DNA from 2 places in the Gordonia sp. 135 genome. Region 1 is predicted to be linked to the other one. Evidence: predicted binding sites of a transcription regulator. Region 1 holds the regulator's gene; the other holds the start of a gene.

Evidence for each region. Region 1 encodes HspR, which represses chaperone genes until heat shock. Its sites were predicted from a motif close to ANNTGAGTNNNNNNNACTCANNT; they were not measured.
Region 2: the regulator HspR is predicted to act here: its motif matches at 6,523-6,545, upstream of clpB (ATP-dependent chaperone ClpB).

The regions. Positions count from the first base shown of each region.
Region 1 covers NZ_CP046257.1:4,449,514-4,464,849, forward strand. The annotation lists gene GKZ92_RS20155 (alpha/beta fold hydrolase) at 1-291, shown strand, start outside; gene GKZ92_RS20160 (TetR/AcrR family transcriptional regulator C-terminal domain-containing protein) at 369-1,010, shown strand; gene GKZ92_RS20165 (acyl-CoA dehydrogenase family protein) at 1,010-2,692, shown strand; gene GKZ92_RS20170 (LysR family transcriptional regulator) at 2,712-3,623, opposite strand; gene GKZ92_RS20175 (GGDEF domain-containing protein) at 3,917-5,125, shown strand; gene GKZ92_RS20180 (FAD-binding oxidoreductase) at 5,103-6,467, opposite strand; gene GKZ92_RS20185 (nitroreductase/quinone reductase family protein) at 6,555-6,980, shown strand; gene GKZ92_RS20190 (serine/threonine-protein kinase) at 7,068-8,027, shown strand; gene GKZ92_RS20195 (amidohydrolase family protein) at 8,043-9,170, opposite strand; gene GKZ92_RS20200 (FAD-binding oxidoreductase) at 9,302-10,453, shown strand; gene GKZ92_RS20205 (hypothetical protein) at 10,470-11,546, opposite strand; gene GKZ92_RS20210 (hypothetical protein) at 11,630-12,724, opposite strand; gene GKZ92_RS20215 (antibiotic biosynthesis monooxygenase family protein) at 12,765-13,067, opposite strand; gene GKZ92_RS20220 (SRPBCC family protein) at 13,143-13,610, opposite strand; gene GKZ92_RS20225 (heat shock protein transcriptional repressor HspR) at 13,665-14,063, opposite strand; gene dnaJ (molecular chaperone DnaJ) at 14,067-15,263, opposite strand.
Region 2 covers NZ_CP046257.1:4,291,349-4,306,684, reverse strand. The annotation lists gene GKZ92_RS19475 (response regulator transcription factor) at 1-172, opposite strand, end outside; gene GKZ92_RS19470 (DUF2231 domain-containing protein) at 231-710, opposite strand; gene GKZ92_RS19465 (MBL fold metallo-hydrolase) at 763-1,659, opposite strand; gene GKZ92_RS19460 (DUF427 domain-containing protein) at 1,752-2,525, shown strand; gene GKZ92_RS19455 (mycothiol-dependent nitroreductase Rv2466c family protein) at 2,526-3,125, opposite strand; gene GKZ92_RS19450 (cytochrome P450) at 3,169-4,407, opposite strand; gene GKZ92_RS19445 (DUF2784 domain-containing protein) at 4,524-4,910, shown strand; gene GKZ92_RS19440 (esterase/lipase family protein) at 4,966-6,207, opposite strand; gene clpB (ATP-dependent chaperone ClpB) at 6,615-9,167, shown strand; gene GKZ92_RS19430 (GIY-YIG nuclease family protein) at 9,326-10,417, shown strand; gene sigK (ECF RNA polymerase sigma factor SigK) at 10,578-11,138, opposite strand; gene GKZ92_RS19420 (DNA-3-methyladenine glycosylase I) at 11,362-11,955, shown strand; gene GKZ92_RS19415 (maleate cis-trans isomerase family protein) at 11,986-12,732, shown strand; gene GKZ92_RS19410 (PPOX class F420-dependent oxidoreductase) at 12,729-13,121, shown strand; gene GKZ92_RS19405 (potassium-transporting ATPase subunit F) at 13,372-13,470, shown strand; gene kdpA (potassium-transporting ATPase subunit KdpA) at 13,477-15,285, shown strand; gene kdpB (potassium-transporting ATPase subunit KdpB) at 15,282-15,336, shown strand, end outside.

The DNA.
Region 1 (15,336 bases):
GCAGATCGCCGACCGATGTTCCACGCCATGCGATCGATGATGTTGCATCGCCCCGATGTGACGGCCGATCTCGCATCGATCGCCGTGCCGACCCTGATGATGGTGGCCGATTCCGACTCCATGGGAGCCGGACCCGACGACATCCACTCGGCCACCTCCGCGATGTCCCATGTGCACGTCGGCGGCCTCGTCGGCGATGGACACCTGACGCCCCTCATCGTCGACCAGGACAACATCTACCGGCAGCTCGTCGGGCACTGGTCCGACAACTACGCCGACTCACGTTTCTGAAATCAACCCTTGCCCGCGCGCCACCCGGCGTTTATTGTTTGCCATACAAACACTGACGTCGACGATCGGAACCCACTGTGGCAACCACCGGACGCGCGAGCCGGGAAGCCGGCAGGGCAACCCGCCAGGCGCTGCTGCGTGCCGCCGGCGAGGTGTTCGCCGAGCACGGTGACGCGGCGTCGGTCGCTCAGATCTGCCAGCGCGCCGACGCCTACCCCAACCAGGTCACCTACTACTTCGGCTCCAAGGAACAACTCTTCGTCGAGGTCGCGTGCGCCGGTGTACTGCGGGCCGGACGTCGAGCCGAAGAGGCCGCCGCCGAGACCACGACCGTCCGTGACTACACGAACACGCTCGTCGGAACCCTCCTCGGTCCCTGCGCGCGGGACGTCGAACTGTTCACCACCGCCATGCTGCTGACGTCGCGCCGCACCGACCTGCGGGAGCACATCACCGACACCCTGCGCACACTTCACGAACGCGGCGAGCAGGCGCTGATGTCGACGCTGGTGCGCACCGGCTGGCAACTGCGTGCCGGGATCGATGTCGAGGCGAAGGCGTTCTGGTCGGCGATCTTCGGTCTCGCGGTTCAGAAGGCCGCCACCGGAGCCGACTTCGGCTATCGACTCGAGGACGCGGTCGCGGTGATCTTCACGAATCTGCAGATCCCGGACCGGGTTCTGGACCGGCCACTCGTACCCACGCCTCAGGAGGCATGATGACCCAGTCCGCGACGCACATCCATCCGCAGCCGCACCTCACCCACGAGGTGTTCAACCAGTCCGCTCCGCGACTGGACGTCAACGAGTACGAGCTCGACGTCGTCCTCACCGAGGCGGTCGCGCGGCACGACGGCGCCTGGGGCGACGCCGAACTCCGCGAGATCGGGGCGCTCGTCGGCAGCGAATCCTTCAAGCACGACGCCCATCTCGCGAACACCATCACGCCGGTGTTGCGGACGTTCGACCGCTGGGGTCACCGCATCGACGAGGTCGAATACCACCCGGCATACCACCGGATCATCTCCGAATCCATCGCCCACGGCGCCCACACGCGCTGCTGGTCCGATCCTCAACCCGGGTCGCACGTCGTGCGTGCGGCCGCGTTCATGCTGTTCGGCCAGATCGAACCGGGCCACGCCTGCCCGGTGTCGATGACCCACGCGGTCATCCCCTCACTCGAACTCCAGCCCGACGTCGCCGCGAACTGGGTGCCGAAGGCGTTGTCCCGCAGCTATTCCCCTGATCTGAGCGCCACCAAGGAGTCGGCCATCTTCGGGATGTCGATGACCGAGAAGCAAGGCGGCTCCGACGTCCGCGCCAACACCACCGTCGCAGTCCCCGCCGGAACCGGCGGACCGGGTGCCGAGTACCTCCTCACCGGTCACAAGTGGTTCTGCTCGGCGCCCATGTCGGACGCATTCCTCGTTCTCGCGCAGGCGCACGGCGCCGGCGGCGAAGGACTTTCGTGCTTCCTGCTCCCCCGCATCCTGCCCGACGGCACCCGTAACGTCTTCCGCATCCAGCGTCTCAAGGACAAGCTCGGCAACAAGTCCAACGCCTCCAGCGAGATCGAACTCGACGGCACCGTCGCCGTCATGGTCGGCGAGCCGGGACGCGGCGTGCGCACGATCATAGAGATGGTCGCGCAGACCCGCCTCGACTGCGTTCTCGGTTCCGCGGCGGGCATGCGCCAGGCCGTCGCCGAGGCCGTGTGGCACGCCCGGCATCGTGCCGCCTTCGGCGCGACGCTGGCCGACCAACCCGCGATGACCGCCGTATTGGCCGATCTCGCACTGGAATCCGAGGCCGCGACCACCACCGCGATCCGCCTCGCCCGCGCCCACGACGAGGATGCCGATCCGCAGGAGCGCGCCTTCCGCCGACTCGCCACCGCGGTCGCCAAGTACTGGATCTGCAAGCGCGGCCCCCACCACGCCTACGAGGCGCTGGAATGCCTCGGCGGCAACGGATACACCGAGGACTTCCCCCTCGCCATGCGCTACCGCGAGCAGCCGGTGATGGCCGTATGGGAGGGCTCGGGCAACGTCATCGCCCTCGACGTCCTGCGCGCGATGACCCGAGAACCCGAATCGGTCGCCGCCTTCGACGCCGAGGTCAGCCTCGCCCGCGGCGCCGACCGGACTCTCGACACGCACCTCGACCGACTCCGGGAGCAACTCGGCGAGCTGTCGCGACTCGCCCCGGCCGACGCCCAGCGCCGAGCCCGGTCGACCGTCGAGTCGATGGCCCTGGCGCTCGAGGCGTCACTGCTGGTGCGGCACAGCCCGTCGGCGGTCGCCGACGCGTTCATCGCCAGCCGCCTCGGACCCGACCGCAGCTTCGAGTACGGCGCGCTCCCCGACGGCGCCGATCTCGCCGCCATCCTCGAACGTCACTGAGACACCCCGCCTTCCGTTCTCACACCACCCCTTCCGCCGCCGCCAGGATCTGCCGGCGCAGCGTCGAGGCGGTGTTGGGCAGCCACATCGCCCGGACGGGGGCGAACGGCGGATCGGTGAACTCGACGATGCGGATGGAGTTCGCGTAGATCCAGCCGGGCTCGTTGGTGACGAACGCACAGGCTTTGGGGTGGGCGATGACCGCCGTGTGCGGCGGTGTACCGAGGAGCGTCGACAGGATGATGCGCGGTTCGAATCCCGCACGCCGGCACAACCCGACGAGGATGTCGGTGTACTCGTATTCGTGCTCGGGCCCCCACACGACGATCTCGTAACCGGCGAGGGCGGCCATGTCGACACGGGCATGCGCGGCGAGCGGGTGATCGCTGCGCACCGCGAGGCGGAGCTCGTGTTCGGTCGCGATCGTGGTCGCCATGTCCGGTGGCGCCGACACACCACGGCCCAGCGCCAGGTCGATCGAGCCCGACAGCAATTCCTCACGCATGAAGTCGGCGAACACCGGGCGCACCGTGATCGGCACCGAGGGGTCGGCGAGGACCACGGGTTCGATGATCCGGAAGACCTCCGACGACGCGAGGTCGGGTGCATGGCCGATGACGAACGGTGCGGGTGCCCCTGCGTTGACCCGTCTGACCTGCGTGGCGAGCTGTTCCCCGCCGGCCAGCAGCGGCACCGCGCCGCGGTAGAGCGCCTCCCCGGCCGGCGTCGGCGTCAGGCTGCGCCGCGAACGGGAGAAGAGCTCGACTCCCAGCTGTCGCTCGAGTTCACGGATCGCCGAGGACAACGCCTGCTGGCTGATGAACAGGTTGTCGGCGGCGACGCGGAGGCTCGGAGCCTCCATGACGACGACGAACATTCGGAGTCGGCGCAGGTCTATATCGCGGAGTCCGGCGTCCCCAGAACCATTCATCAACCATCTCCTGTCAGTTATCCGGATTGATGTGATTGTAGGTTGACCTTCAACCCAATATGCTCATTTCTGCATGGCATCGTGTTCAGATGTCATTCGCGTTTTGGGCTACCTGCTGAGGTCCCCCGCGGAGGGGACGGGAGGACTTCGGCAGGTGCTTCTTTCTCACATTTCGGTGTTTTCGCTGCCGCAACCGGGCGTCGGCGGCTATCAATTGCTCTGATGAAGCATCGCTAATGCTCATCTGGACTTCGCATTGTTCGCCCCAACCCCCATTTCCGGAGCTCGATCAGGTGGAAGAAACGGTCGGCCGTTCGCCGAGATCTACTCCGTTCGGCGGGCTCGGTCGCGACTCGATCACCGCGGAGATCGCACGGCGCAGCGGGCTCTACGACGAAACACTCGACGTTCTCCGGCAGCTGCGTCTGCGCGAACGCCATATCCGGTACACCATCGCCGGGCTGGTGCTGATCTTCGGCGTCGTGGGCGCGCTCGGATTGTTCACGCCGAGCGGCGCGCAGGGTTCGCTGTGGCGGTCGCTGATCCTCGGTACCGCTGCCGCCACCACCATCCCCACCGCGATCGCGGTGAGCCGGGTCCATCTGGGCGTGATGTGGTGGACCAAGAAGTCACACGTCCGAGGGTTCAACGACGCTTTCGTCGCCTACGCCGACATCGGTGTGGCGGTGTGCCTGTTCGCCGTCGCCGATCCACGCCTGGCGCTGTACTTCTCGGCACTGTTCGCCGTGATCGGCTCCTACAGCGCACATTTCGTACGTGCCCGCGTCGTGTACCTGCACCTGGCCCTGTCGAGCGCAGTGACCTGCACACTCGGAGTTCTCGCCTGGCTGGACGGCGCTCCGCCCGTGCCCGCGTTCGCCGCCACCCTTGCTCTGCTCGTCGCCGTGAGCGGGACGGTCACCCTGCACCAGGGCTACACCTCCGACCTCCAGCGATCCCTGAAACACCAACTGCGGATGGCCAATACCGATCCACTCACCGGACTGCTGAACCGCCGCGGATTCATCCTCGCCACGACCACACTGTTGCGTCGGGGTCCCGGTGACCGGTTCGCACTGGTCATCGCCGACGTCGACCGCTTCAAACGGATCAACGACGACCACGGGCACGCCGTGGGCGATGCCGTCCTGCAGCAGGTCGCCGACATCCTCCAGGGCGCCGTGCCCGAGCCTGCGGTCGTCGCCCGGCTCGGCGGCGATGAGTTCGCGATCGCGGCGCGGCTCGACGAACAGGCGGTGCGTGCCGTCGCCGAAGACATCCGCGGCCAACCGGTCGACGCCGGCGACGGCGAGTGGGCGACCGTCAGTCTCGGCATCGCGGTGGGTCCCCTGCACAGCGAGCACATGACCGACGAGGATGCGACCGAGCGCATTCGACGCGACTTCGCCCTCGCCGACGACGCCCTGTTCGAGGCGAAGGCGAAGAGGCGCGGCACCTATGCCGTGGTGCCGACCACGCCTACAGGATCACGCCCGGGTTGAGGAGCCCGTCCGGGTCGAGAGCGTTCTTGATGAGCGCGGTCAGCTCCATCACGTCCGGACCCACCTGGTCAGGCAGCCAGCCCTTCTTGAGCCGGCCCACGCCGTGCTCGCCGGTGATGGTGCCGCCGAGTTCGATGGCGAGGTCCATGATCTGGCCGAATGCCGTCTGCGCACGGTCGGCCTCGGCCGTGTCGGCCGGATCGAAGACGATCAGCGGGTGCGTGTTGCCGTCGCCGGCATGTGCGATCACCGAGATCATCACCTGGTTGTCCGCGGCGATCTTGGCGACGCCGTCGATGAGGTCGGGCAGCGAGGGCAACGGGACCCCGACGTCCTCCAGCAGCAGCGAACCCAGCTTCTCCACCGCCGGGATCGCTGCTCGCCGGGCAGCGGTGAACGCCTCGCCCTCGGCGGGGTCGTCGGTGGTGAAGACCTCGCCGGCACCGTTCGACTCGAAGGCGTTCCGGATGAGTTCGACCTCCTGGGCACCGGCGGCCCCGGGTGCGTCGGACTGGGCGACGAGCAGTGCGCCCGCGTCGCGGTCGAGTCCCATGCGCAGCATGTCCTCGACCGCGTTGATCGCCACCGAATCCATGAATTCCAGCATCGCCGGGCGGATCTCGCCGGTGACGGCGAGGACGGCACGGCTGGCGTCGTGTACCGAGTCGAAGACCCCGACGACCGTGCTCGCCGGCCCCTGCGGCGGCAGCAGCCGCAAGGTCACCTCGGTGATGATGCCGAGGAGTCCCTCACTGCCGACGAACAGCTTGGTCAACGGCAGCCCGGCGGAGTCCTTCAGCTGCTTGCCGCCCACCCGAACCGCTCGACCGTCGGCGAGCACCACCTGCAGCCCGAGCACGTAATCGGTGGTGACCCCGTACTTCACGCAGCACAGCCCACCCGCATTGGTGGCGACGTTGCCGCCGATCGAACAGATCTCGAACGACGACGGGTCCGGCGGGTACCAGAGACCCTCCGCCGCCGCCGCGGCCTTGACCTCGGAGTTGAACAGCCCGGGCTGGACGACGGCGGAGCGCGTCGCGGGGTCAACGGCGATCTCGCGCATCTTCTCGGTGGAGATCATGACGGCGCCGTCCACCGCGGTCGAGCCGCCGGACAGGCTGGTGCCGGCACCGCGGGTGATGATCGGAATCCGGTTCTCGGCACACCACCGAACCGTCGTCTGGACCTGATCGGTCGAAGTCGGGCGGATCAGTGCGAGTGGGGTACCGGCGGCCGGGTCGAAAGCGCGGTCCTGGCGATACCCGGCGAGTATGTCGGGGTCGGTGATCACCATTCCGTCGGGAAGGGCGGCGGCCAACGAACTCGTTTCGGCACTCATGCGTTCAGCGTATTCTTCGAGGCCCGCACCGCGGTTTCACTTCGGCACACCTGCCGGTCAGGGCTCCGCAGGCGTATCAAGGAGATCGTGACTGACTTCAATTCGACCATCATCAACGAGTTCCGCACCAACAACGGACATGTCGAGACCGCGGGGTTCGGGAAGAACCTCGTCCTGCTGCACACCGTCGGCGCGAAATCCGGGGAGCCGCGAATCAGCCCGTTGTTCGGTCTCGCCGACGACGGCTCCTGGCTTGTCATCGGATCTTTCGCGGGTTCGCCGACGACGCCGGCCTGGGTCCACAACCTTCGCGCGCACCCCAACTCGGTTGCCGTCGAGGCCCCCGCAGCCGAGGGCATCGAACACCACGAGACGCAGGTCGCCGAGATCACCGATGACGACTGGGACGCCGCCTGGGCGAAGTTCACGGCGTTCACCGACCAGTTCGTCAAGTACACCGAGACCGCTCAGGGCCGGAAGTTCCCGATCTTCCGTCTGACCCCGAGATCCTGACCTCTCGAGCCTGATACGGGCACCCTGGTCTCGACACCCTTGTCCGGCACCGCACCCGCAGATCGACGCCGCTCTACTCTGGGCAGGGTGTTCGAGGTTGGCGACCGCGTGGACGGCTTCACCATCGACGAGTTCGTCGGCGGTGGTGCGAGCGCGGACGTCTTCCGGGCTCATCGCGACGACGGGAACGGGCCGGTCGCGCTCAAGGTGCTGCACCCTGACGCCGCCGATCACGCCCGGGTCCGTGAACGGTTCGAGCGCGAGTTCGGGATTGCGTCGCTTCTCCACCACCCGCACATCGTCCGGATGCGCGCCCACGGTGAGATCGCCGCGCCGCCCGGCTCTCTCGGCCCTCGCCACCAGCCGTCGATGTGGCTGGCGATGCAGTACGTCGCGGGCCCGGCGGCCACCGCACTCATTCCCGGCGACGACACCGAACCCGACGTGGACGCGATCCTGCGGGTCGCCGCGCAGATCGCCGGTGCCCTCGACCACGCACACGGCCAGGAGATCCTCCACCGCGACGTCAAGCCCGCCAACATCCTGCTCTCCCGACCTCTCGACTCTGACCCGGAGGGGCCCACGCCCAGCTCCTCCGCACCGGTCGACGCCTACCTCTCCGACTTCGGGATCGCCCAATTCCTCGATGACACAAGACCACTCGCACGCAACGGCCGGGTCCAGGGCTCCATCGGGTATGCCTCGCCCGAACTGCTTCAGGCACATCACCTTTCGCCGGCCAGCGACAACTACTCCTTCGCGTGCAGTCTCGTCGAGTTGTTCACCGGCACACCGCCGTATCCGCGGCGCACGTCCTTCGCGATCACCTACGCACACATCAACGACGAACCGCCGCGCCTCACCCGGCGCCGTCCGTGGCTCCCGTCGGCGATGGATTCGATCTTCGCCAAGGCGCTCGCCAAGTCACCGCAGAACCGCTATCCGACGTGTACGGCTCTCGTCGACATCCTGGTCCGTCTCATGCGTGACGTGCCCGTCCCCGAGCCGACCCGCTCACGATGGTGGGGACGTCCGCGTCATCCGTGACCGACCGGTCGCGGATCAGCCCTCGTCGAGTCCGTACACGCGGACCGCGGTGTCGCGGAAGATGCGTCGCAACGCCTCGTCTCCCCACTGGGACGCACAGTCGACCAGCGCGCCGACGAGGACGTCGATCGCCGCATTGGGGCGGTCGATCGGATAGTTGGAGCCGAACATGATGCGGTCCGAACCGAAGTGGGTGACGACGTGTTCGACGAACGGACCGATCATCTCGCCCAGCGTCGCCTGTCCCCCGATGTTGCCCCACCGTTCGTGGCCGTAACCGAGAACCGGCATGGCCAGCCCGGAAAGCTTCACCACCACATTGCGATACGACGCCAGGGTGGTCATCCGTTCCCGCCACAGCCGCCAGATGTCGGCGCGCGCCGCGGCCGTCGCGCCGGTACGTGTCCCGATCGGCCCGAACACCCCGGCGGGTATCCCGAAGTGGTCGAGGACGATCGCCGTGTCGGGATACTCGCGCGCCAGCACGATGACGTCGTAGAGCTGGTGGGAGTAGACCGCCGCCTCGAACACGAGTTTGCGCGCGGCAAGTTCGGCGAAACCGTCGAGAAAGGAGGCCGACGCCAGGATGTTGTCGGAGTCGCCGCCGTCGCGGACACGCGGGTCGGGATGGCGCGTCGCCACCAGCCGGATGCCCCGGACACGGGACGAGACCGTGAACTGCTGATCGAGCGTCTCGGCGAAGTCATGGTCGCGCGGGTCGCCGTGGGCGACGATCGCCCCCAGACGCGGAGCGCCGGAGTGGCCAAACGGCAGGTGCTCCAGATAGCGCGTCTCCTCCACGGCGGTGCTGTGTGCCGCCGCCTGCTCTCCCGCGGGTAGTGCCTTGCGCCAATGCGACTCGACGTGCACCACGGTGTCGATGGGCACCCCGACGACCGTCGAGACGAGAGCGGCATCGGTGGCGTACTGCCGCGGCTCGTACGGGCGCGCGACGGTTCGCGGTGTCAGCACGAACTCCCGGTCGGCGCGCGAGGCGATGAGCGGGAAGGCTCGGTCCCCCAATCGGGGGACGAACCCGTACAGCCGCGACGAGCGGGTTGCCGCCCATGGGGTGCGCCGCGGATTCCAGTGCTGCACATGCGCGTCGACGATGGCCGGGAGGACACCGTCGAGGGACGTCATGTTGGTACCTTGCCACACCGGATCACAGTCCGACATACGATGACGGATCCTGAATTCTGTACCGTCGACCGCTAGTGTTGAGCTCTCGGAACAGGCGGGGGACGAACGCCGACGGAGGTTGTCCTAAGAGAATGGCGAGCCACTCACGCCACACGTTGCATCACCTGCGAACAGCGGTGAACCGGCAGCCCGACCGGTTCGTGACCAACGTCTACACCCGGATGTTCGCGATCGATCCCGACCTCCGGGATCTGTTCGGCGTCTCGATGGCCGCACAGCAGATCGCCTTCCATCGCGTGATCGACCACGTCCTCGAAGCCATCCCTGCGGAGTCCGGCCACGCCGACCTCGTCGAGTTCCTCGCCCAGCTCGGCCGCGACCATCGCAAGTTCGGGGTCGAACCCGAGCACTACCACGTGATGTACACCGCGCTCATGGGCGAGTTCGCCAGTCTGATGGAGGGGTACTGGGACGAAGAGGCGCAGCAGACCGTCTCGCAGGCGATGATGCTCGTCACCGGTGTGATGCGCGGGGCTGCCGAGACCGCCACCCACCCGGCCCGGTGGACGGCAGAGGTCGTGGAGAAGTACCGAATCAGCCGCGACCTCGCCGTGGTACGACTCATCGCACATGCGCCGCTGACGTTCAACGTCGGCCAGTACCTCGAGGTCCACATCCCGCAGTGGCCCAAGCAGTGGCGCAATTTCTCGCCGTCGATCCCGCCGAACCCGGCCGGTGAGCTGGAGTTCCATGTCCGGGCGATCCAGGGTGGGACGGTCAGCTCGGCCATCGTCAGCGAGACCAGCGTCGGAGACGTCTGGACCCTGTCGCAGAGTCACGGGACCCTGCACGTCGACCGGGACCGGCCCGTCCTGATGGTCGCCGGCGGCACCGGGCTCGCCCCACTGCGTGCCCTGCTCATCGAGATGTCCAAACGCGCGGACTCGCCCCCGACCCACATCTTCTACGGGATGCGCTACCCCGGCGAGCTCTACGACCTGAGTGTCCTTCGGCGGATCGCCGCCACCAACCCGTGGTTGCAGGTCACCGCGGTGTCGGAGGAGGAGCGCGACCCGTGGTGGATCACCGCCGTGGCGACGCCGGCCGAACTCGGGATCGACCACGAGATCGGCACCCTCGCCGACGTGGTCGTCGGCGCCGGGAACTGGGAGGACCACCAGGTGCTCATCGCCGGGTCGGCGCAGATGATCGAGGCGACCCGACGCAAACTGATCATCGCCGGGGTCCGCGCGAGCCGCATCCAACACGACCCGGTGTACTGACCCGCGGGTCACCGCGTCAGGGAGCCGGCTCTCCCGGAGCCGGCACCTCGACCGTGGTCGTCTCGGTCTCGGTGATCGTGAACGGTCCCGGAATCTCCTCGGTCACCGTGGTCGTCCTCGTGACCGGACGCGGGGTGCTGGTGATCGTCGTCGTGCGCGCCTGCTGCGACTGGGTTTCGGTCTCGGTGACCGTCTTCGCGTCCGCGCTGACGGTCACGGCAGCGGGCGTCTCGGTGACCGTCACGGGGGCGGGTTCGGTGGTGTTGCGCTCCGCGGACAGCAGCAGGGTCAGACCGACCGCGCCCAGGAACATCGCCGCACCGATCGCGGCGCCGACGAACCACCAGCGTCGCCCGGTCGACACCCGCGGGGCCGCCGCCGGCGTCGACAACGCCACCAGGGCGGCGTCGGCCGCGCCGATGGCCGAGGCCAGTGGCGGGTTGCCAGCGACCGTGACGGGCCGCTGTGCGGCGTATTCGAACGCGGGCGCGATACCGGGCATCTCCGCGCCGGGTCCCACCACGATGATCGAGGTGATGTCGCGGCCGCGCGGCAGCTTGGACACCGCCGTCGCCAGCTCGGACGCCCCGTCCGGATCGGTGACGGGGGCGAGCCGGTTGGTGGTGAAGTCGGCGGTCCCGAGGACCGCACCCGAGGTCGTGTCGACGGTGGCCACCGACGTACCGGATGCCGGAGCGGCATCCCGGTCGAGGTCCACGACGGCGACGACGCCGCCCCGGGTGGCATGGGTGCACGCGATCTCGGCGAGTGCCGAGGCGTAACCGGTGACGACGACGCGGTCGTGCCAGGACTCCCCGGCGCCGCTCGACCCGAAGGCCTGCGCCAGGTGCTTGCGGACGTCCTCGCGTGACACCGAGACGCCGATCTGATCGACGACGACCGGCACTGAATCGACCAGCTCGATGATCGCGGCCTCGACCGCGGGTGCCGACGGATCAGGCAGGTCGACGAGGTTGCTGGCCAGGATGTGGCCATCGGCGTCGCGCACCACGGACGCGATCTGATCGTCCACGACGGATATCCCGAGAACCACGGATCCGGGCAGTCCCCCACTCGCCGGATCTTGGGTCATCGTCACCTCCACATCGACGTTTGCCCATGCAGCCTAACGGCTTGGACCGAATTCGTGGCAGCCGGACCGTCGGTGGTACCCCGTCAAACCGACTCGGCGGGATGTTGGGTGTACGCGGCGTCGCGCACCGCCTCGTCGGTCTCGAGCCCGGCACCGAGCGCACCGCCGACGGTGGCGAGCGAACACGTCAGCCACGCGACCTCCAAGTAGTCGGTGATCCCGGGGTCGTGACCGAGGGCGTCGCCGAAGACCTGTGGGACCACGAGGCACAGGGCCCCGAGGGTCGCGAGGACGAAGAGAGCGGCATAGAACGCCGCGACTCCCAGCACGACGGTGATGACGGTGACGGTGTTGAACAGGACGATCTGTTCGCGCGACTGCCGCGACGACCCCCGTTCCCACAGGTTGGCGCCGACGATCAGGGTGGCGGTGATGGCGACGATCGAACCGACGGCGACGCCGGTGAGGCGGACCCAGCCGAAGGTGTCGGCCAGTAGCCAGATGTCGGCGGTGACCAGTGCGAAGACACCGGCGGCGATGGCGCCGGTCAGTGCCCGGGTCAGTCCGAGCGCGAGGCGCCACGGTCGGTTGGCGCGCACCATCCCCGAAAGGAGCCGGAGATTGCCGGTCAGCACCCGGGCGGTGAAGGCGGTGCCCGCCTCGTCGGTGTCGGTGCCGAGCTGGCGGACACGATGCCGCAGCGGCGACTTCGACGGGGACTTCTCGTGGTCGCGGAGGTCGTCGGCGTCGGCACCGAGGAGTTGTCCGACGAGACCGGTGACCGTGGTCCGCGCCCGCTGACGTAGGCCGGTCGGGCCGAGGGCGGGGACCGACAGGACCGCGACGCCGTGCACCGCGTTCGCATGCGCGACGACAGGGCGCCGGCCCACGTGCAGGGGCAGATCCGTCAGACAGACCACCAGGTCCCATTCACGTTCGAGGAGAACGTCTCTCGCGGCGTCGACGATCTGGGCATCGGTCGCGGGCGGCTGCACCACGGATGCCTCGACGATCTCGATCTGCCATCGGGCTCCGGGGAAGCTGGTCTGGACGTGCTCGATCAGGTTCGCGTCGACGAGCTTACGCGCCAACCCGATCGGTTGCCCGGGGGCGGCCACGACTCCGAGGACGACCACCGCTTCGTCGTCTGATGTCGGCGTATCGTCCTCGAACTCCATGGAGAGGGCTTCCTTTCGCGGCCGCCCTGGGACGGCCTGGTCAGGCGGTGAAGGTCTCGATCAGGGTGTGCTGCTCGACGGCCGACGGAGCCTGCATGCCCGGGGCCTGGTCATCGGAGTGCGAGGCGCGGAACGAATCCGACTTCAGCCACGCCAGGAAGTCGTCCTTGGCGTCGAACTCCATGGTGGAGACGTAGGGCAGGCCCTCGGCCTCCGGACGCATCAGTGTCGCGCGGTGCAGGCCGGGGACACCCTTCAGCGTGGTGCGCATCGAGTCCGAGAATGCCTTCTCGAAGGCCTCGGCGTTCTCGGTGACATCGATGCGGTTGGTGATCACGAACATCTCGTCGACTCCTGGTTCGGGTCCGATAGGTCTCCGCCATCTTACCGACACGATGTCGGCAAGATGGCGGTGGTATCAGCCGAAGCGGTTCGCGAGAGCCCGGAGTGTGCCCTCGATGCCCTGACCGTTCTTCCTGTCGTAGCCGATCAGTTCCATGATCTTCGGGACCTTGAGCGTGGAGTAGTCGAAGGTCTCGGTGACCTGCGTGGTCGTCGGCGACGTGGCGACGAGGTCCCAGCGCCAGCGATGACCCATGGGGTGCTTCCACTCGACGACCCGGTCGGGGTCGACGTCGGTCGCGGTGGAGGTGATCGTGTACGGGACGCCGAACTGCTTCATCCCGACGCTGAATCGCGCACCGGGGGTGAGTCTTTCCGGGCCCTTGACGGGTGTGTCGCGCACCGTCCCCGAACCGTCGAGTTCGGGATGCCGATGCGGGTTGGCGATGAGGGCGAAGACCTCGGCGGCCGGCGCGTCAACGACGATGCGCCGTGAAACGCGGTGCGGGCCCGTGTCAACGGTGATGACGGTGTCGGAAGCCATACATCCAACGTACGCGGGCCCTGCCGATCACCCTCGTGGAACGAGTCAGACCGTTCAGTCGCCGGATCGTCTGCGCCGCGGCTGCCACACGACGAGGGCATTGGTCCGGGGCACCGGGACGAGCTCGCCTCCGCGGCGGTTCCGCGACGCGGCGACCTCGTCGGTGAGCTCACGGACCCGCTGTTGCAGCGCCTCGACCTGATTACTCAGATCGATGATCCGTTTGATCCCGGCGAGGTTCACACCCTCCTCCTGCGAGAGACGCTGGATCTCACGCAGGAGGTCGACGTCGCGTGACGAGTAGCGACGACCGCCGCCACTCGTCCGCTGCGGGGTGACCAGACCGAGGCGGTCATAGGTCCGCAGGGTCTGGGCGTGCATGCCGGCGAGCTCGGCGGCCACCGAGATCATGAAGGTCGCGCCGTCGGCGTCGAAGTTCTTCTGGCCGGCCATGACTCATCTCCCCCAGTTCGCCCGTGGATCGAACCCGCTTGCCCGCTCGGCCTGATCGTAGGCGCGCATCGCCTCGATCGCGGCGTCGTCGAGCTTGTCCGGCACCGCGACCTTGACCGTCACGAGCAGGTCGCCTGCGCCACCCGATCGCTTGGGGACGCCGCGGCCGCGCACGCGAAGCGTCCGGCCGTCGGTGGTGTTCGGCGGGATCTTGACACCGACCGAGCCCTCGAGCGTCGGTACCGAGACCGTCGCGCCGAGAACGAGTTCGGAGATCCGCACCGGGAGCTGCACCCGAAGGTCGTTGCCACTGCGCGTGAACTGCTTGTGCGGGGTGACGTGGACGACGACGTAGAGGTCGCCCGACGGCGCTCCGCGGCGTCCGGCCTCGCCCTGTCCGGCGAGCCTGATCCGTTGTCCGTCTTCGACTCCGGCGGGGATGCGCACGTTGATGGTGCGCGTCCGGTTCTTCACGCCGCTGCCGGAGCAGTCGGTGCACGGGTCGTCGATCCGCGAGCCGGTGCCCTGGCAGTCCTGGCAGGGTTCGCTGAACCCGAAGGCGCCCTGGTTGCGGCTGACGAAACCGGAGCCGTTGCAGTTGGGGCACACTCGCGGGCTGGTGCCCGGCTTGGCACCCGAGCCGTGACAGGTGGTGCACGGGGACGGGCTGGTCACCCGCAGCGGGACCGTCGTGCCGAGCGCTGCGTCCTTGAAGGACAGCGTCGTCTCGGTCTCGAGGTCCTTGCCGCGACGGGGACGGCTGGCCGTCGACGTGCGCTGGGATCCGCCGCCACGGTTGAAGAGTCCGTCGAAGATGTCGCCGAATCCGCCACCGCCGCCGGCCTGACCGCCGCCGAACAGGTCGCCGAGGTCGAAGTCGTTGCCGCCGGTCGTGTACGTCGTGCCGCCGCCCGGGAATCCACCCGGGAAGCCGTTGCCGCCGCCGCGGAATCGTCCGCCGGCGAACATGGCACGGGTTTCGTCGTACTCTTTGCGCTTCTGCGGGTCCGTCAGCACGCTTTTTGCTTCGGACACTCGCTTGAATCGTTCTTCGGCTTCCGCGTCACCCGGATTGCGGTCGGGGTGGAGCTCAGCGGCGAGCTTGCGATAGGCCTTCTGAATCTCTTCAGCCGAAGCGTCAGAAGCAACGCCCAGGTCCTTGTAGAAGTCATGTTCCAACCACTCACGTTGTGGAGCCACCAGACGTCACCTCCTTCAGGTCTTCTGTTGTCTGGATTGGTGTTTCAGTTGTTCCCCGCTCCCTGAGGTGCGA
Region 2 (15,336 bases), 160 kb from region 1:
TGCGCCCCGGCATCATGATGTCGCTGACGATGACGTCGTAGGTTCGGGCACAGGCGGATTCGACACCCTCCACTCCGTCGGCGGCCGTGTCGACGGCCCAGCCTTCGGCTTGCAGGGTCCGACGCAGGGTCTCGGCCGCCCGCGGATCGTCCTCGACGACCAGTACGCGCATGTGTTCCAGTATCTGCCCGGAGTCGGCGGGGTCGAGGAGATTCACACGTTCGTGCGTGTCAGGACCAGACCGACCTGGCACCGGATTCCCCGGTTCGGAACACGATGTACAGCGAACCGAGCGCCACCACGACCAGTGCGACCCCGAGAGCAACTGCCACTGCCCGCTGCGAGAGCTTGGACGACGCCGGGATTCTCGCGTGAACGGCGGTTGTCACCCGCTCGTTGTGCAGCGCCCACCAGACGACGGCGAGCGCGAACAGCGGCCCCACCCAATAGATCACCTGCTCGCCGAATCCGGCATGGCGTTCGATTGCCGCGCTGGGGCCGACCTGCTCCTCCAGTGATTCCCCGGCACTGGTGGTGAGCGGAAGGGCGATCAGCGCGACGAGAGCCACCAGGGGAGTGAGGATCCCCAGGCGGGCGCGAGCGGCGGGCCAGCACACCGCGGCGATCGCCATGAGCGCGCTGAGCGGCACCAGCACGACGACGATGTGTACGAGCAGGGGGTGGAGAGGCAATCCGTTGATGGTGTTCACGCAGTGACGGTAGGCCCGCGATGTTGAAGGGCAGCTGAATCTGTCGGGCAGGTCACCTCCGGTGGAATGACCCGTCGTCGCTGCGCGCGACCTGTCCGTGCCGGATGAGGCGCTCGAGATGGAGCCCGGCCGTACGGCGCTCGACCGCGTTGACGAACGGCATCTGCACATGCGGCCGGTACACGAGACGGTACTCGACGATCTCGTCGAGTGGCCGGGGCCGGTCGAGGAACGCCAGCAGGCGTTCCTCACGGCGGTGGATGACGCCCTCGTACGCAGTCAGGCGTTCCCGGAAGTCCTTGGCGCCCTCCACGACTCCCTTCTGATGGAAGGTTCCGTACCAGCGGGCGTCGACCTCGCGGACGCGCGCGAGGGAGGCCAGGTAGTCGTCGACGCTGCTGCCGACGTCGCCGTACATGGGTCCGAAGGACGTGAGGTCGATGTCGGCGATGTAGAAGAAGCCCGTCGGTTCCACGAGTACACCGCAGTGTCCGCGCGTGTGGCCGGGCAGGTGGACGACCGTCGCGGTGAGGTCGCCGAGGTCGAAGACATGACCGTCGCCTACACCCTCTGCCTCCGGGAAGCCGGGCGGGAGCGCGAAGGTGTCCCCGATCTGGGCGTCGACCGCGGCGCGTTCGTCCGGCGTGAGTCCGTAGCCGTCGAGGAGGACCTGAAGTGAGCGGACTCCGCCGACCTCGTCGTGGTGCGCGTACTTGGCGGTGTCGAAGTGGCGCAGTCCGGCGATGTGGTCCTCATGGGCGTGGCTGATCATGACCGCATCCGCGCCGACGGGGTCGTGATCGACGTCGAGGGAGGGATCGAGGACCAGCGTCGCCTCGCTGCCGTGCACGACGACGGTGTTGCCGCGAGGGAACGCTCCGCCGCCGGCCGGCGCCAGCACCGTGACTTCGTCGAAGCGGGTTTCGGTGAAGCTCGGCGCAGTGGTCACCTCGTCTGCCTACCCGCGCGCCGAGCGAACTGTCAACGGTGGTCGCCGCCCGGGCCCTGGCGAATCGACACGAGCCGGAGGACCATCGGTCCATGGCCACGTCACTGGATGAAGTCACGAAGTCTCAGGTGGATCTGCTGCGGTGGACGGACATGCGCCGTCGGGTCCGAGCATTCGTCGACGGCCAGGCGGTCGTCGATTCCGCCGCCCCGATCCAGGTGTGGGAGCCACACCGGGTGGTCGGGTGCTACGCGGTACCGTCCGCCGACATCGAGGGCCTGCTCGAACACCACCGACCGACGATGCCGCCCGCCGAGCACCCGCCGATCCTGACCCCGGCGCATCCGTTCGCGCTGCACACCGCGTCGGGCGCGACGTACGACATCGTTGCCGACGGGCGGATGCTCGCCGGGGCCGCCTTCCGGCTCGACGACCCCGATCTCGCCGACTATGTGCTACTTGACTGGGACGCGTTCGACGAATGGCGTGAGGAGGAACAGACCGTCATGGGGCACGCCCATGACCCGTACCAACGGATCGATTGCCTGCCCACCAGCAGACGCGTCGTCGTACGGATCGGGGACACGGTACTGGCCGAGAGCCGGAATCCCACGCTGCTGCTGGAGACGCACCTGCCGCCGCGGCATTACATCCCGCGGCAGGATGTCCGGATGGACGTTCTCCAGCGCTCCGACACCGTCACCGTGTGCGCCTACAAAGGTCAGGCGACGTACTGGTCGGCACTCGTCGGCGACGAGATCGTCCCCGACATCGCGTGGACCTACACCGATCCGCTGCACGACGCCGAGCCCGTGCGGGACCTCATCTGCTTCTACGACGAGCGGGTCGACCTGGAGATCCGCTGATCACGAGAACGTCGGCGGACCGGCCGGTCGCTTCAACTGGGCGAAGGTCGGGGTCCCCGCGAGGGTGACGAGCGAGGAGTAGAGCGCCTCGGCCTCGTCGCCGGTCGGGAGGTCGGCGAGCACGGGACCGAAGAAGAAGGTGCCGTCGATGCCGAGGATCGGGCTGCCGCCGTCCTCACCGAGAGCATCCTGACCGCGCTGGTGGGATTCACGCACCGCGGTGTCGAACGACTCGTCGTCCATGGCGTCGGCCAGTTCGGCGGGGAGTCCTGCCGCGGTCAGCACCTCGGCGACGACACCGGGTGTCATCTCGTCGCCGGCGTGGTGGATTCGCTTGCCGAGCGCTGTGTAGAGCGGGTCGATCGCGTCTGCGCCGGCTTTCGCGGTCGCAGCTGCGATAACGCGACCCAGACGGCGAGCCGTCTCGAGTCGGCGGTGCTGTTCGTCGGAGTCGGGTTCCTCGTTCTCGTTGAGGATCGCGAGGCTCATGAGATGCCAGTCGACGTCGGCACCGTGGGCGGCCGCGCGGTCACGGAGCCATCGTGACGCCGCCCAGGCGAACGGACACACCGGATCGAAGTAGAAGTCGAAGTGGGTCATGGACGTGCGTGTACCCAGTTCGGCCGGGTTCGATGCGTGCGGCTCAGCGCAGCGAGTAGCGGATCGGCAGGTGCTTGAGTCCGCCGACGAACACGGTCGCGGCCAACTCGGGCTCGCCGGCGAACTCGATCGAGTCCAGACGTGGGATCAGTTCGCTGAACAGGCTTCTCATCTCCATCCGGGCCAGCGCTGCGCCGAGACAGAAATGCACGCCGTAACCGAAGGCCAGGTGTCTGTTCGGGAAGCGCCCGACGTCGAAGGTGAACGGGTCGTCGAAGATCTCTTCGTCCCGGTTTGCCGAAGTGTAAGCGAGATAGACGGATTCGCCCTTGCTGATGGGTACGCCACGCACCGTGGTGTCCGCGGCGGCGGTGCGCATGAACTCCTTGACCGGAGTGGTCCAACGGATCATCTCCTCGACCGCGGTTCCGATGAGGTCGGGCTCGCGGCGGAGACGGTCGAGTTCGCCGGGGTTCTCGATGAGTGCGCGCAGACCTCCGGAGATCGCGTCCTTGGTGGTGTCGTGGCCGGCGCTGGCGACGATCACGTAATAGGAGGCGGTGTCGACGTCGGAGAGAGGCTCACCGTCGATGCGGCCGTTGGCGATTGCCGACGCCAGGTCGCCGGTGGGATTCGCGCGTCGGGAGGCGGTCAGCGTGCTGAAGTAGTTGAAGAAGTCGAGCAGGGTGGCCATCCGCTCCTCGAGCGTGGCGCCGCGCTGGTACTCCTTGTCGTCGGCGCCGAACATCTCCTGGGTGAGCTGGTGCATTCGAGGGAAGTCCTCTTCGGGCAGTCCCAGCAACGACAGGATCACGTACAGCGGGAAGTGGATGGCGATGTCCTCGACGAAGTCACACTCCGGACCGATCTCAACCATCTTGTCGACGTAACGCTTCGCCAGTGCGTCCACCTGTACTTGCAACTCGCGCAACGCGTTCGGCCGGAACCAATCCTGACCGATCGCGCGCACCTTCTTGTGGTGTGGGTCGTCCATGTGGATCAGGGTGCGCAACCCGGCGCCGGACTCGAGCTGCGACCTGGCGAAGTCATCGGCCACGGCGGTTACCAGCACCGGGCGCGGTTCGCTTAGCCACAGGTTGTTGTCGCGCTCGATGTCCATGATGTCGGCGTGCTTGGTGATCGCGTAGAAGGGCCGGTACGGAGCCTTGTCGACGTAGGCGACCGGGTTGTGCGCTCGAAGGTAGGTCATCGCCGCGTGCAGTCGCGGCTCGTCGGCGTAGGCCGTCGGATCGGCGAATACGTTGGCGGCCTCGTCGGTCATGCTCGCGCTCACCGTTGGCGTCCTTCCGTCGAACGGGTGCTTCTCGCTTCGAGTGTCCGATATCGGCGGGTTCCAGATCGGCAGATTGGTGAACCCGATCGATTTACGCTGGACATATGCCTTATCGGGTCCTGGCCGACGGCATCGCGGTCCTGCATCTGATGTTCCTGCTGTACGTCATGTTCGGCGGGTTCATCGCCTGGCGGTGGCCGCGCACCATCGCGCTGCACCTGGTCGCGGTCGGGTGGGGGATGGCGTCGGTGGTCGTCGGTCTGGAGTGCCCGCTCACCGACGCCGAGAACTGGGCGCGGCGTCGGGCCGGGGAGGCCGGATTGCCGCCGACAGGATTCATCGACAACTACCTGACCGGGGTGATCTACCCGGATTCGGCACTCGGGTTGGTTCGTGGGTTGGTCGCTGCACTGGTTGTCGTGTCGTGGGTGGGGTTGTGGTGGCGAGTGCGGACCGGCTCGCGCCGTCGCAGAATCTCGACTTCGGGGTAGGGGCGCCACCTGCAACCGGCGCTAGTGGGGCGAGGTCGCGATCGTGCGGGGCGGGTCAGTCGGTGCCCGGCGGTAGCGCACGCCGAGGCCTCAACAGGGGCAGCATCCACTCGTAGACGGCGTCATCGTTGAGCAAGGTGAAGTGATGGGCGCCGCCGACGTGGAGTCCATCATCGATCTCGAATCCGAGGTGTCGCCTCCGATCTCGACCGCCGCCGCTGTTCGTCATCACCAATCCGTCGCCGACGATGCGGCCGAAGGGGTGGTCGGGTCGCCGGGTCACGGTCGCTGTCACGTAAAGGTGTCGCGCCCCCTGCATGAGCGGCGGATAGTCGACGGCCGGCTGCCTAAAGGCGTCGGGATCGGTGTCGCGCCAATGATCTTCGGCGATCGCCCCGTGGAAGAGATCGCGAACGCCGGCACTGCGACGACCGAGGAGAGTGCCGAACGGGCGGCTGGTCGGCCGCAGGCGCAGGGCAGCAGTCGCCCAGTGAACCCCTCGTGCCAACGGTGCGCCGAGGTGCGGCGTCCCGAGGCATACGGTCTGTCGAACCAGCTTGGGCCAGTACGGGTCGACGGCCTGATGGCACGCACTGCGGATCACCAGGCCGCCCATCGAGTGGCCGATGAGGGTCAGGTCGGTCACCGGTACCGGCCACGACAACACGAGATCGTCGAGTAGCTGGGCGAGACGGCGGCCGTTGTCACTGATGTGTAGTCCCGAGTTGTACCGGATCATGACCTCGGTGCTGCCGAGGTCATCGGCGAGGCGCGCGCCGTAAGTGGGCTTGCCTCCGCGCTCCCACGCGAACTCGGTCTCCATGAGCCCGTGCAGAAACACCGTGAGGTGTCCGGTGGCCCGGGGGAAGGCCGTGGCCAGGTCGCCCGGGGTGATCGGAACGACGGCGCCGTCGACCCGGACGGCGATCTCCGGAGCCAGCGGTGACCGCTCGGCGGTCAGTTGATCACCGATCAACCCGTCGAGGATGCCGATGGCCGTGGCGCCCCGCTTGGTCTCGGACGGAACGCCGGAGTTGTGAACCGTCAGCGACTCGGCGAGGTCGCCGGCCACGTCGACGGTCGATGTGATCGCCGAGTAGACGGACGTGCTGATCGCGTCATGTATCACCTGGGCCGGACGGACCCTCGTTCCCCACGCCACGCGCAGACCGGCGAACACGGTGTCGGCGACGGATGAGTGGACGGCCGCGATGCCCGAGACCGCTTTGTTCAGCTCGTCGCGGCCCAGTGCCGCCAGTGCCGGCAGTTCGCGGGCGGGGGCGGAATCCACAGACATGATTTCAGTGTACGTGTGTCCACTGAAAGCTGGGTCCGGAACGCCGCGGTTTCGGTCACCCGGGACGGTTGAACGGACTGCTGCTCATCCATCCGGCGACGACGGCAAGGCGGGTGAGGCGCGTGCGAGTTCTCCGGGCTCATCCGACTCGATCGTTCTGGCGGTCAGTCCGGGGCGCGACCCACGAATGCGATGGCCTGACATCCCCCGCGGCGCAAAAGCGCGACCTCGACGACACCCGCGCTACTTCCGGCTAGCGCTTCGGGCGGGAAGCGGCGACTCTGGTAGGAGTGGCGCAGATCACAAAATAGAAAGCCATGAGCGGAATGGACTCAACTTTGTTGGCGTTGCATCCTCCGTATGGCTCATACTTGAGCCTGTTGGACTAAAGAGAAAGGTGCACGCGAGTGGACAGCTTCACCCCCACCACGAAGACACAGCAGGCATTGAGCGCTGCTGTGCAGGCGGCGGCCAGTGCTGGCAACCCCGACGTGCGACCGGCCCACATCCTGGTGGCGTTGCTCGATCAGTCCGACGGCATCGCGTCGCCGCTGCTCAAGGCAGTGGGCGTTGACCCGTCGAACATTCGTGCGCAGGCCCAGATGCTGGTCGACCGCATGCCGACGGTGGCCCAGGCCAGTGCCACCCCCCAGCTCTCCCGCGAATCGATCGCGGCGGTCAGCGCAGCTCAGCAACTGGCCGGTGAGCTCGGCGACGAGTACGTCTCGACCGAGCACATCGTCGTCGGTCTGGCGACCGGTGACTCCGATGTCGCCAAGTTGCTGCACAACGCCGGAGCAACCCCGCAGGCCCTGCGCGATGCGTTCGTCGCAGTCCGCGGGAGCAGGCGTGTCACGAGCGAGGACCCGGAGTCGACGTACCAGGCACTCGAGAAGTACTCGACCGACCTGACGGCAGCCGCCCGCGAGGGCAAACTCGACCCGGTCATCGGACGTGACACCGAGATCCGTCGCGTCGTGCAGGTGCTGAGCCGACGGACCAAGAACAACCCGGTCCTCATCGGTGAGCCCGGTGTCGGCAAGACCGCGATCGTCGAGGGCCTCGCCCAGCGTGTCGTCGCCGGTGACGTGCCCGAATCGCTGCGGAACAAGACCGTCATCTCGCTCGACATGGGTTCGATGGTCGCCGGCGCGAAGTATCGCGGTGAGTTCGAGGAGCGGCTGAAGGCCGTGCTCGACGAGATCAAGAACTCCGACGGCCAGATCATCACCTTCATCGATGAGCTGCACACCATCGTCGGAGCCGGTGCGACAGGCGATTCCGCGATGGATGCCGGCAACATGATCAAGCCGATGCTCGCCCGCGGTGAGCTGCGGCTGGTCGGTGCCACGACCCTCGAGGAATACCGCAAGTACATCGAGAAGGACGCCGCGCTCGAGCGTCGCTTCCAGCAGGTGTACGTCGGCGAACCGTCGGTCGAGGACGCCATCGGCATCCTGCGCGGCCTCAAGGACCGGTACGAGTTGCACCACGGTGTGCGCATCACCGACTCCGCATTGGTCGCCGCCGCAACGCTTTCCGATCGTTACATCACCTCGCGCTTCCTGCCCGACAAGGCCATCGACCTCGTCGACGAGGCGGCGTCGCGGCTGCGCATGGAGATCGACTCGCGCCCCGTCGAGATCGACGAGGTCGAGCGCATCGTCCGCCGGCTCGAGGTCGAAGAGGTTGCGCTGCAGAAGGAAACCGACGCGGCGTCGAAGGAACGGCTCGAGAAGTTGCGCGCCGAACTGGCCGATCAGAAGGAGAAGCTCAACGAGCTGTCCGCACGGTGGCAGTCGGAGAAGACGGCCATCGACGCGGTCCGCGACCTCAAGGAAGAGCTGGATCGTCTCCGAGGAGAAGCCGAACGCGCCGAGCGCGACGGTGACCTCGGACGCGCCGCCGAGCTCCGGTACGGCCGAATCCCGGGTCTCGAGAAGGAACTCGAGGCCGCGCTGGAGAAGACCGGTACCGATCCCGGTCAGGACGTGATGTTGCAGGAGGAGGTCGGACCCGACGACGTGGCGCAGGTCGTGTCGGCGTGGACCGGAATCCCGGCCGGACGCATGCTCGAAGGTGAGACCGCCAAGCTGCTGCGCATGGAGGACGAGCTGGGTAGGCGCGTCATCGGGCAGAAGGCTGCGGTCGAGGCCGTCTCCGACGCGGTGCGTCGTGCCCGAGCCGGTGTCGCCGACCCGAACCGGCCGCTGGGTTCGTTCATGTTCCTCGGCCCGACCGGCGTCGGCAAGACCGAGCTGGCCAAGGCGCTCGCCGAGTTCTTGTTCGACGACGAGCGGGCGATGGTCCGTATCGACATGAGCGAGTATGGCGAGAAGCACAGCGTCGCAAGGCTCGTCGGTGCTCCACCCGGCTACGTCGGGTACGAGGCCGGTGGCCAGCTGACCGAAGCGGTGCGGCGTCGGCCGTACACGGTGGTCCTGTTCGACGAGATCGAGAAGGCCCACCCGGACGTGTTCGACGTGCTGCTGCAGGTGCTCGACGAAGGTCGACTCACCGACGGCCAGGGACGGACGGTGGACTTCCGCAACACCATCCTGATCCTGACCTCGAACCTCGGCGCCGGTGGCGACAAGGACCAGGTCATGATGGCGGTGCGCTCGGCGTTCAAGCCCGAGTTCATCAACCGCCTCGACGATGTGGTCATCTTCGACGCCCTGAGCCCCGAAGAGCTGGTGTCGATCGTCGACATCCAGCTCGGACAGCTCAAGAAGCGGCTGGCCCAGCGTCGCCTCGACCTCGAGGTCTCGCCCAAGGCCAAGGAATGGCTGGGCGCACGTGGATTCGATCCGCAGTACGGTGCCCGTCCGCTCCGCCGCCTGGTGCAGCAGTCCATCGGCGACCAGCTCGCCAAGCAGCTGCTCTCCGGCGACATCCGAGACGGCGACGTCGTTCCGGTGAACGTCAGTGCAGACGGCGAGTCACTGGTTCTCGGCTGATCACGAGTGACACGACCAGGGGCCCATCCTTCGGGGTGGGCCCCTTCGTCGTCTGCGGCGGGTGGCGCGGACCGGTCTGGTAGTGGCGACGCGTCGGTGGGGGCGAGTCGACCGCTCGCAACCCCGCGCGTCCTGGCATCATCGCGGACATGAGCAGGATGGACGCCGTCGAGTTGCCGGCCACCGCGCTCGTCGAATTCCTCGAGTCGGCGGCATTCGCGGAGATGCTCGACCCCGAGGACGAGCGTTCCGCGTCACGGGATGCGCGGTCGCGGAGGGCCGAGGTCGTCGACGTCGTGAATGCGATCGACACCAACGCGGGCCGACGGTTCGTCGACCGTGAGCGTGCCGGCGAGGTGATCATCGGCGGTCTGCGCGGAGGCGGTCTCGGGGTGCGGCCGTCTGTAGTCGACGCGGTCCTCGATCTCCTGCGGCCGGTCGGGGTCGCGGCGCCGGGCGCCCCGAACCCCGTGCCCCTCGAAGTCCAGTCCGTACTCGGCGTCTACATCTACGCATTGGTCGATCCGCGTGATGCATCCGTGTTCTACGTGGGTGCGGGTCGCGGCAACCGGGTCCACCAGCACGCCCGCGCGGCGCTGGCCGGTGTCACGCCGGATGCCGGGGAGGTGGTGGGGGACGCCGAGTCGCCGGCGGTCTGGACTGCGACCGAGGAGCGCATCCGGGACATCGATGCCGACGGATTCGGCGTGGAGCACTGGATTCTCCGCCACGGCGACGACGTCGTCGATTCCGCTGAGATGTTGGCGGCGTATGTCCAGCAGTTCACGGTCGAGTTCGCCGGCCTGGCACGACTCCCGCTGACGAACAGTGCGTCGAGCGGCGCGATCCAACTGGACGAGATGGTGCTGCAGCACGCGGCGCCGCTCGCACCTCCGCTGCCCGAGCCGTGCGTGCTGGTGAAGGTCGACGATTCCGCCCGACCAGACGCCGGTGCCGAGCAGATCTATGAGTGGGCGCGCAGTGGATGGCGGGCCGGACCACATCGCACGGTGCCCGATCTCCCGGTCCTGGTGTTCGCCGACGACATCGTCCGCGCGGTGCACCGCGTCGATTACTGGGAGGCGTATCGGGATGCCGACGGCAACCTCGACCCGAAACGGTGGGTCTACACCGGCTCGCCGGATGCCGAGCTGGAGGCGCGGTACGTCGGTACGAGTCTGCGCGAGGTGCGCGAGCGTCGCGGCGGGAAGTGGAACCACAACGGATGGCACCCGTACGGACAGGTGTGACCGGTCCCGGTGACCGGCTCCTCGACGAGAAACGCCCCTGAGGACAACCCTCCAGAGGTTCGCGGACGACACTGTGTCGCCGGCGGTCCCGTGGAGGGGGTGTTTCAGGGGCGTTTCTCAGGGGTGCTTTACAAGGGGGGGCGAGCGAGGCGGCGGAACCCTAGCCGGTGGCAGCCAAGCCCGGCACGGTCTGACGCAGCCGGATGAGACCGTCGCGAATACGTGACTTGACCGTGGGAAGCGCGACCCCGAGGTGCTCGGCGACCTCGCGGTAGGTGAGTCCGTGGAAGTAGGCCAGTTCGATGGCCTGGCGCTGGATGGGGGTGAGGCTCTCGAGGCCGGTGTGGATCAGGCGAGCGATCTCTCGTCGCTCCACCGACTCACTGACCTCGTCGATCTCTCGGCTCGTGTCGGCGATGCCGTAGGCGACGGTGCGTCGGGTCGCGGCGGACTCCGACCGAACGCGGTCGACGGCCCGGCGGTGAGCCAGGGTCAGAATCCAGGAGAGTGCCGAACCGGAGCGGGGGTCGTAGGTCTCGGCGTTGCGCCAGACGGCCAGGAAGGTCTCCTGCGTCGCTTCCTCGCTGTAACCGGGATCGCGCAACACGCGGAGTGTCATGCCGTACACCCGGTCACAGGTTGCGTCGTAGAACTGGGCGAAAGCGTCCATGTCCCCGGTCGCCACGCGGGCAAGGAGGTTGTTCAGGTCGGATTCATGCATCACGAAACTCCTTGGCGCAGATGTGTTGTCTCGCTTCCGAAGCGGGATTCGGCGTCGGTGCCGGAGTGCTCTCGGTGCGATGTGACCAACGCTATGCGGGCAGCGGCGAGAAGTGACCATCGAGAGACACAACGGGATGCTTTCGCAATCTTTGGTAACGGAACGATAACGGCGGCCATCTGTCGTAGCCGTGCCGTAGCCTCCTCGCCACGAAGGGAGACGTATGTCCGCAGACACGATAGAGGGACCAGACGGTCGGCTGCGTTGCTTCTGGGCGGGCCGCGAGCCGGAAACCGCCTATCACGACACCGAATGGGGATTCCCGACCACCGACGATACGTCGTTGTTCGAGCGGGTGTGCCTCGAAGGCTTCCAGTCGGGCCTCAGCTGGCGCACGATCCTGATGAAACGGGAGAACTTCCGCGCGGCCTTCGCCGGCTTCGACGTGGAGAAGGTCGCGCGCTACACCGACGCCGACGTCACGCGCCTGCTGGACGACGCGGGCATCATCCGGCATCGCGGAAAGATCGAAGCGGCGGTCAACAACGCGCAGCGGGCCGTCGAGCTCATCGACGAGTTCGGCTCGCTCGAGTCGTACTTCTGGGGATATGCGCCCGCCGATGATCACGTGCCGAACTCGATGACGACGTCACCCGAGTCGGTCGCGATGTCGAAAGACCTCAAGAAGCGCGGATGGCGTTTCGTGGGGCCGACCACGATGTTCGCCCTCATGCAGGCGACCGGGATCGTCAACGACCACGCCTACGAATGCGTCATTCGGGACGAGGTGGCCGCGGCACTTCGGCAGCGATTGTAGACAATCACACAATGTGCCATCATCCGGAGCATGAACGCCCAGATCGGCATCGGGATGGTGTGCCCGTTCGACATGGCTCTCGACCGGGAGTTGTGGCGCTGGATGCCGGACTCGGTCTCGCTGTACTTCACGCGGACCGGTTACATCGATGCTCCCGTCGACGTCGAACTGTGCCGCGATCTGAACAATCACGCGGAGATCTCGGCAGCGGTCAGGGCAGTCTCGTCGGTCGGGCCGCGAACGTTCGGTTACGCGTGTGCATCGGGCAGCTTCGTCTACGGGATGGCGGGCGCGGTGGAGATCTCCAACTGCATGCTCGCCGCGGGCGCGGAGCGCGCGGTCACGACGTCAGAGGCCTTGATCCGGGCGCTGGACATGCTGAACGTGGGGACGCTCGCCGTCGCCACGCCGTACACAGCCGCGCTCACCGGACTCCTCTGCGACTTCCTCGCGGAGTCCGGCAGGAGCGTCGTGGCCCAGGCCGGTCTCGGTCGCGATCGCGAGATCTGGACCATCCCGTACCGCGTGACCGCGGATCTCATCCGCGCCGCGAATCATCCCGATGCCGACGCCGTCTTCGTCTCCTGTACCAACCTGTGGACCTACGACATCCTGGCCGACCTGGAGGCGGAGCTCGGCAAGCCGGTTCTCTCCGCCAACCAGGTGACCGCGTGGGCGACGCTGTGCGACGCCGGCGTGTTCGGCGGCGAGATCACCCCGGTGGGCTGGCCGACAACCCATGCGCAATCGCTGTTCGCCCGTAGCATTGCCGCATGACCTCTGACGCCGCGACGTTCGGCGAGGCGGGTACCGCCAAGTACGTGAACCTGACGACCTATCGCAAGGACGGCACTCCGGTCGCGACACCGGTGTGGGCGGTACTCGACGGAGCCCGATTGCTCGTGTGGACCGAAACCGAAGCATGGAAGGTCAAGCGGATCAGGCGGAATCCGAAGGTCCTGGTCCAGGCCACGGATGCGCGGGGCAAGAAGCTGTCCGGCGAGCCGGTCGCCGGCACCGCGGTTGTGCTCGACGCCGAGGGCACCGCACACGTTCGCAAGAAGCTCGGCGAGAAGTACGGGCTGCTCGCGCGGGTACTGATCTTCGCCAGCAAGGTGCGTCGTGGAGAAAGCGGCACCATCGGGATCGCGATCACGGCGACATAGCGGGACCCCCGGTCAGTACGACCGGTGACAAGGGGTCGTCAAGAACTGCCGGCGGCCCGTAAGAACGGCGTTAAGAACTCTCCGGTGCCCCGCGGGGCGCGTGATCCTTCGGTGTGCCCACCGCACGGTGGGCCATCGGTGCGATCAGAGAGTGAGTCATCGTGGCGGATGTGCTGTTCCTGCTGCTTGCCATCGCAGGGTTCGGTCTGTGCGTACTTGCCGTTCGCGGCCTCGATCTGCGGATCAAGTCGTGACCGCGGCCGGGGTGACCAACGTCGTACTCCTCGTGCTCGCGGCGGCGGCGATGGTGTACCTTCTCCTGGCTCTCGTGTTCCCGGAGAGGTTCTGAGAAACGATGGGCACAGTTGCTGCCGGCCTCCTGCAGTTCGGAGCGCTCATCGTGATCCTGGTCGCCGTCTACGTGCCGCTGGGCGACCACATGGCGCGTGTGTACACCGGGCAACGAGACCTCGGCGTCGAGCGCATCCTCTATCGACTGGCCCGTGTCGATCCGCGTAGGCAACAGTCCTGGTTGGGGTATGCCCTTGCCGTACTGGGGTTCTCGGCGGTCTGCTTCGCGGTCCTCTACGCGGTCCAGAGGCTCCAGGGAATCCTCCCGTTCTCCGACGGCAAGGCCGGCGTCTCGCCGGCAACGGCGTTCAACACCGCGATCTCCTTCGTCACCAACACCAACTGGCAGTCGTACTCACCTGAGCTCGTGATGACCAACCTGACCCAGATGGCAGGACTGGCGGTGCAGAACTTCGTCTCCGCGGCGGTCGGGATGGCCGTCGCCATCGCGCTCGTCCGCGGGATCGTCAACCGTGGGGCCACCGGCGAGATCGGGAACTTCTGGGTTGATCTCGTGCGCGGCGTGGTCCGGATTCTGTTGCCGCTGAGCATCATCGTGGCGACGCTGCTGCTGAGTCAGGGGGTCGTGCAGTCCTGGCACAGCGGATTCACGTGGACGACGCTCGACGGTGCGGAGGTGCACAGTGTGGTCGGTCCGTTCGCTTCGCAGGAGGCGATCAAGGAACTCGGCACCAACGGCGGCGGGACGTTGTCGGCGAACTCGGCGCACCCGTTCTCCAATCCCACACCGTTCTCGAATCTGGTCGAGATCTTCGCGCTGCTGGTGATCCCGGTCTGCCTCACCCGGACCTACGGGACCCTCGTCCGAGACCGGCGCCAGGGACTGACTCTTCTCGCCGTGATGGCGGGGATCTGGGCGATCATGCTTACCGTCGTATGGATCTTCGAGAGTCATGCGTCCGGGTCGGCAGCTCGGGCGGCGGGCGCCATGATGGAAGGCAAAGAGGTGCGCTTCGGGATTCCGGGTTCGGCGCTGTTCGCGGTGTCGACGACCGGGACCTCTACCGGTGCAGTCAATGCCGCGCACGACAGCTTCTCCGCGGCCGGCGGGGGTGCGGTCCTGTGGAACATGCTTCTCGGCGAGGTCGCGCCCGGTGGGGTCGGTTCGGGACTGTACGGAATCCTGATGATGGCGGTGATCACCGTCTTCGTCGGCGGGCTACTGGTCGGCAGGTCGCCGACGTTCCTCGGCAAGCGGATCGGACAGCCGGAGATGACCATGGCGGCGCTCTATGTCCTCGTCATGCCGGCACTCGTGCTGGCCGGCACGGCGATCTCGGTGATCCTGGCGTCGACCACGGAGGCGCAGGGGAACGGAGGCGAGCCGGGAACACCCGGTGCGATCCACGGTTTCGGTGAGGTGCTCTACGCCTACGCGTCGGCGGCCAACAACAACGGCAGTGCCTTCGGTGGGCTCGCGGTGACCGGTGACTGGTTCCAGTCCTCTCTGGGCATGGCGATGCTGCTGGGTCGGTTCGTGCCGATCGTGCTCGTGCTCGCACTCGCGGGCCTTCTCGCCCGGCAGCGTCCGCGCGGCACGGCCGACGAGGGCGCAGCCGAGAGCACCGGCATCATCGGTGCCCGCCCGACCGGACCGGTGGGACCCGGTCACGGGCGCGCCGTCCTGGAGGCCGCGTCGGCCCGTCCGGTGGCACGACCGGAGGTTCTCTCCGCCCTGCCCACCCACGGTCTTCTCTACGGAACGCTGCTCATGGCGACCATCGTGCTGGTCGCCGGACTCACCTTCTTCCCGGCCATGGCGCTGGGACCCATCGCGGAGGCGCTGCTGTGACCACACCCCTGATCGACACCGCCCCGGACGCCTCCCACGCCGAACCTGCCG